Regions from separate parts of the Exiguobacterium sp. s183 genome, predicted to be linked through region 2. Evidence: a T-box and tRNA genes for the amino acid it is inferred to sense, from the RefSeq annotation. Region 2 holds a T-box; the other holds one or more tRNA genes.
The links. The T-box of region 2 lies ahead of KNP62_RS09025 (valine--tRNA ligase). A T-box ahead of a tRNA ligase gene usually reads a tRNA of that ligase, here a tRNA-Val.
Positions count from the first base shown of each region.

Region 1: it has a tRNA-Val gene. The T-box ahead of KNP62_RS09025 (valine--tRNA ligase) is inferred to sense a tRNA for this amino acid. The anticodon was not compared.

Region 1 is NZ_JACSKN010000005.1:123,795-127,003, reverse strand. Features, by position in the region: gene KNP62_RS12545 (DMT family transporter) at 1-266, shown strand, start outside; gene KNP62_RS12540 (DMT family transporter) at 263-577, shown strand; gene KNP62_RS12535 (GNAT family N-acetyltransferase) at 649-1,206, shown strand; tRNA gene KNP62_RS12530 (tRNA-Val) at 1,293-1,365, shown strand; gene KNP62_RS12525 (DUF554 domain-containing protein) at 1,515-2,213, shown strand; gene KNP62_RS12520 (pyrroline-5-carboxylate reductase family protein) at 2,248-3,036, opposite strand.
Region 2 is NZ_JACSKN010000003.1:131,110-134,318, reverse strand. Features, by position in the region: gene hemB (porphobilinogen synthase) at 1-20, shown strand, start outside; gene hemL (glutamate-1-semialdehyde 2,1-aminomutase) at 17-1,321, shown strand; T-box leader at 1,369-1,591, shown strand; gene KNP62_RS09025 (valine--tRNA ligase) at 1,649-3,209, shown strand, end outside.

The DNA.
Region 1 (3,209 bases), on a different contig from region 2:
TGTCTGAAGGGTTTACCGTTCTTGGTCCGACGTTATGGACGATTGTACTCTTGGTTGTCAGTTTCGGCTTACTCGCCAAAGCATTCCGGGTTTTACCTGCAGGTACAGGGTATGCCGTCTTCACGGGAATCGGAGCGGTTGGAACGGTGATTGTCGGTGCTCTTCTTTTTGACGAGGCGCTTAGCGGCTGGAAACTTTTACTTGTGACGACGTTGATCATCGGAATCATCGGGTTGAAACAAGTGACAGGAGGAGAAGAAGCATGAGTTGGGTATATTTGATCGGTGCAGGGATTGCTGAGATGACAGCCGTTTTCTTTATGGGGAAATCGAAAGGGTATCAAATTTTGAAATGGTCAATCTTATCGATTTTGTCGTTCGCGCTCAGTTTTTATTGGCTATCGAAGTCGCTTGAAGACATTCCGTTAAGCTTGGCTTACTCCATCTGGGTCGGAATCGGAGCGGCAGGTGGCGTCATTCTAGGCATGCTCTATTTAAATGAGTCTAAAAGCCGCTGGCGAATCTTTTATCTAATGATGATTATCGGCAGTGTGGTCGGTTTAAAAGTTGTATCGTAAAGGATTGAAACAAGCTGAAAACGGGAATTGAATAATTCAGATTATGAGATGGAAGAAAGGGGCGGAAAACGATGCATCTTGTCGAGTTGCAGTCCGAACGTTTGCGGTTTGAACCGTACACGATCTCTGATTTCTATTTTGTTAAGTCGCTTCTCCAAGATCCTCGGGTGATGCGCTTCATCAGTCCGGATGGGAGACCGTATACAGACGAACAAACAATCGAATGGTTCGAACGTCAATTGGCCCGCTATGAAACGGGACGCCAGACGGGACTATTGAAGCTGATGACGTTCGAAAGTGATGAACCGATTGGTCATGCAGGTACGTTGCTTCATGAGTTAGACGGTAAACTCGAGCTAGAAGTTGGCTATTGGTTGTCACCGAAGCATTGGCATATGGGTTACGGACGTGAAGCGGCCGCGCGATTGATGCAGTATGCCTTCACTGAAGGAGAGAAGGAAATCATTTCACTCATTCATCCAGAAAACGTTCCGTCTCAGCGTGTGGCTAAAGCGAATGGTCTTCATTGGGACCGTGACACCTTATATCAGAACATGCTCGTCTCCGTTTATGCGGGTGATTTGGAACGCCTCTGCCGGCATATTGATCGCCAACAAATGACGCGTTAAAAAAGTACAAAAAACTTTTAAAAAGTTGTTGCCAACTTAATAGTTTCTTGATATATTAATAGTGTCCTTAAGAGAGGACACGACCTGATTCTGTAGCTCAGCTGGGAGAGCGCTACCTTGACAGGGTAGAGGTCGCTGGTTCGAGCCCAGTCAGAATCACTTGGGTGCCAAACCCTCGAGAAACCCACCGGAACATGGGTTTCCGCGAAGCCACTTCTTGCGAGAAGTGGCTCTTTTTTTGTATATTGACACGGCACGAAAGCAATTGGTATATTCCTCTCAATACATATAGAAACGGGGAATGCGACATGGTGCTAACGGGAACCCTCGTCAATGCCGGATTAATCGTCATCGGGTCATTGTTAGGTCTCTTATTTCACCGCATTCCAGAGCGTATGAAAGAAACGGTGACGGCAGCAATCGGGCTTGCGGTCATCTTGCTCGGCATTCAAATGGGGATGAAAAGTGAAAACTTTTTGATTGTCATCGGAAGTCTTGTCGTCGGGTCTGCGCTCGGGGAATGGTGGAAGCTAGATGAAGTATTGAATGAAATCGGCTACCGGCTTGAGCGGCGTCTTGGAAGTCAATCGAGTGTAGCGGAAGGGTTCGTTACGGCAACGCTCATCTTCGTCATCGGCGCGATGGCAATCATTGGGGCGCTCGATAGTGGATTACGTGGCGACCATGACGTCCTGTATACGAAAGGGTTGATTGATGGATTTACAGCCCTCGTGTTGAGTTCGACGCTCGGCATCGGTGTCATGTTTTCGGCCGTTCCGGTGTTATTGTATCAGGGTGGGATTGCACTACTCGCCATTCAAATCATGAAGTTCATTCCGGAGTCGCTCATGGACAGCTTTATTTTAGAAATGACTGCGACCGGTGGTGTGATGATCGTGGCGATTGGCTTGAACTTGGTCGGGATCACGAAAATTCGCGTGGCCAACTTATTGCCGGGAATTTTAATCGTGGCACTTATTGTATCGGTCATACAGATGACGACGTAAAAAAATGGACGGAAGCGTGGCTTCCGTCCATTTTTTATGGTTTCTCAATTGTTTCATGATCTTCTTTGGCACTTTCGCGTAAGGCTGAAGACATTACATCGGCAAGGTTGCGGTCGCGTAGCACGCCGACTCCACGATCTGTCGGTCCACCTGGAGCAGCGACGTCAGCAATGAGTTCGTTTGTCTCGCGTGTTTCGTGTGACAGCAACTCTGCAGATCCTTTCATCGCCTGGGCGACAATTTGACGAGCCGTTGCTTCGTCGTATCCTACGTCGGTCAAGACCGGTGTCATCGCACCGACAATCTCATAGAAGAAAGCCGGGCTACAACCTGCGGCTGCCATGAATGCCGACATCGTCTTCGCATCCGTGATGGCCGTTCGACCGACACGTTCAAAGAGGGCAGTCGCTTTTGTACGATCGGTCTCATCTGTTTCAGGACCGAACCATAAGCCTGTCATCCCGCTCCGATATGCGACAGGCGTGTTTGGCATCGCGCATACGGCAGGAAGCCCTGAAGCTTCTTCTAATTGACTCGGTTCGATGTGTGCCGCGACAGATACAAGAAGTGGGGTGTTCCACTCTTTCGACTCCACGTATGGAATGACACCGTCCGGTTGCATCGCTAATACGACGATCTCATAGTCGTTGACATTTTCTTCTTCAACGATGTGTACGCCGAGTTCGTCTTGTAGTGCGAGCAATCGTTCCCGGTCGCTTCGGTTCGTCATCGTGATGTTTGTCGGTTCGATCCCAGAGTCAATCCATCCTCGAACGAGTGCCTCACTCATAGATCCTGCGCCGACCATTAGTAATTGTTTCATCATCCGTCACCTCTTCTTTTCGATTCGGTCAATAGTTATGTTGACTATCATAACAAACCTGCTCTCGAATATCGCCCATCTTGCTCATTTGTAAGGAGATGGAAAAGGATTTGATACATAAAACGATGCACATGACAAACGTTTCAAATCGCGCTATGATGGCACTAATTCAA
Region 2 (3,209 bases):
TGGAAGGAGACTACGCATGACATACAACCAAACGCGCTCACAAGAAGCGTTCGAACAAGCCCGCCCACTCATGCCAGGCGGTGTCAACAGTCCGGTCCGTGCCTACAAATCGGTCGGTATGACACCAATCTTCGCCGAACGTGGTGCAGGTTCACGCGTCTATGACATCGATGGTAACGAGTATATCGATTACGTCCTCTCATGGGGACCACTTATCCTCGGTCACCGTGACCCTGTCGTCACGAAAGCGATCCAAGAACAAGCTGAAAAAGGCTGGACGTTCGGAACGCCGACCGAGCTTGAGACGAAGATGGCAGAACTCGTCATCGACCGCGTCCCATCAATCGAGATGGTTCGTATGGTCAACTCGGGTACGGAAGCGACGATGGCAGCACTTCGCCTCGCACGCGGCTATACAGGGAAGACGAAGATCTTGAAGTTCGAAGGATGCTACCACGGACACGGCGACTCGCTTCTCATTAAAGCCGGTTCTGGTGTCGCAACACTCGGTCTCCCGGACTCACCAGGTGTACCGAAAGAGCTCGCGAGCCATACGCTCACCGTTCCTTACAACGACTTGGACGCTGTCCGCGTCGCGTTTGAGAAATACGGTGACGACCTCGCTGGTGTCATCGTCGAACCGGCAGCTGGAAACATGGGCTTCGTGCCACCACAACCAGGATTCCTCGAAGGACTTCGTGAAATCACGGAACAAAATGGAGCGCTTCTCATCTTTGATGAGGTCATGACAGGCTTCCGTGTCGGGTACAACTGTGCACAAGGATACTTCGGTGTCACACCGGACCTCACGTGTCTCGGTAAGGTCATCGGCGGCGGACTTCCGGTCGGTGCTTACGGCGGGAAACGCGAAATCATGGAACAGATTGCACCGCAAGGTCCAATCTATCAAGCGGGTACGCTCTCGGGTAACCCACTCGCGATGATTGCTGGTTACACGACACTCTCGCAACTCAAACCGGAGCACTACGAGGAGTTCGAGCGTAAAGCAGACCGTCTCGCGGAAGGTTTCACGCAAGCTGGTGAGAAATACAACATCCCGCACGACACGAACCGTGCCGGCTCGATGTTTGGTTTCTTCTTTACGAATGAGAAAGTGACGAACTTCGAAAAAGCGAAATCGGCGAACCTCGAGATGTTCCGTTCGTACTATCAGAAGATGGCAGCGCGCGGCGTATTCTTGCCACCGTCACAGTTCGAAGGATTGTTCCTCTCGACGGCGCATACGGATGAGGATATCGAGAAGACGATTGCAGCGGTCGAAGCGACGTTTAAAGAGCTTCAAGAAGAGTTTTCACTCTAATCTTGACTGCTGACGTTTCTGTCGCTACAATTATTTAACAGATATGATGAATTGCTTTGATGAGGAGTAGTACGCATCATCCATTCCTTTTTAGAGACGCGACCGCTTGGTGAAAGGTTGCGAGGGATGGACGCGGAAGTCGCCTCGGAGCTGACTTTCTGAATGGAGTAAGAAAGTTCGGTCCATCGACCGTTATTCGATTTTGAGGGCGCCACTTGTTGGCGAACTAAGGTGGTACCGCGGAAGATCACGGCTTCTTTCGTCCTTAGCGTATAGGACGAGAGAAGCCGTTTTTGTGTTCATTATTATATAGAGGAGGCGCCACACATGGCCCATGAGACAAACGAAATCACCATGCCGACGAAGTACGACCCAAGTGCGACGGAGTCAAAATGGTACGACTACTGGTTAGAAAATGATGTATTTAAAGCAGACGAGGACGATTCGAAACAACCGTACACGATCGTCATCCCACCACCGAACGTTACGGGGAAACTTCACCTCGGTCACGCTTGGGACACGACGCTCCAAGATTTGTTGACGCGTCTCAAGCGCATGCAAGGTTATGACGTGCTCTGGCTACCAGGGATGGACCATGCCGGCATCGCGACACAGGCGAAAGTCGAACAAAAGCTCCGCGAAGAAGGCGTCATGCGTTACGACCTCGGACGTGAGAAGTTCCTCGAGAAGACGTGGGAATGGAAAGACGAGTACGCGAAGACGATTCGCGACCAATGGTCTAAACTCGGCCTCGGCCTCGACTATTCACGTGAACGCTTCACACTCGATGAAGGGCTCTCAAAAGCCGTTCAAGAAGTATTCGTTCGCTTGTATGAAAAAGGTTTGATCTACCGTGGCGAATATATCGTCAACTGGGACCCGGCTCAAAAGACAGCCGTTTCGGATATCGAGGTTATTTATCAAGAAGTCGAGGGTGCGTTCTATCACATGAAGTATCCACTCGCTGACGGTTCAGGTCACATCGAAATCGCGACGACACGTCCAGAGACGATGCTCGGGGATACGGCGGTTGCCGTCAACCCGAAAGATGAGCGTTACACACACCTCATCGGCAAGACGATCATGCTTCCGGTCATGAACCGTGAGATTCCGATCGTTGCGGACGACTACGTCGACATGGAGTTCGGTACAGGTTGCGTGAAAATCACGCCAGCCCACGACCCGAATGACTTTGAAATTGGAAACCGTCACGAACTTCCACGTATCCTCGTCATGGACGAAGGCGGGAAGATGAACGAGAACGCGGGCATTTACGAAGGGCTCGATCGCTTCGAATGCCGCAAGCAACTCGTTAAAGACTTAGAGGCGGACGGCACACTCGTGAAGATTGAGCCACACACGCACTCGGTCGGTCACTCAGAGCGTTCAGGCGCAGTCATCGAGCCATACCTTTCGAAACAATGGTTCGTTGATATGGAGCCACTCTCAAAAGCGGCACTCGAAGCACAAGGAAACGACGACACGAAAGTCAACTTCGTCCCAGAACGCTTCGAAGGCACATACCTCCGTTGGATGGAGAACATCCGCGACTGGTGTATCAGCCGTCAACTTTGGTGGGGTCACCGCATCCCGGCTTGGTATCATAACGAGACAGGCGAAGTGTATGTAGGAAAAGAAGCACCGGCGGACAGTGAGAATTGGACACAAGACGAGGACGTCCTCGACACATGGTTCTCGTCAGCGCTCTGGCCGTTCTCAACGATGGGCTGGCCGGACACGGACGCACCGGACTTCAACCGTTACTTCCCGACGAGCGCACTCGTTACGGGATACGACATCATCTTCTTCTGGGTATCACGCATGATCTTCCAATCACTCGAGTTCACAGGGAAGCAACCGTTCAACGATGTCCTCATCCACGGTCTTA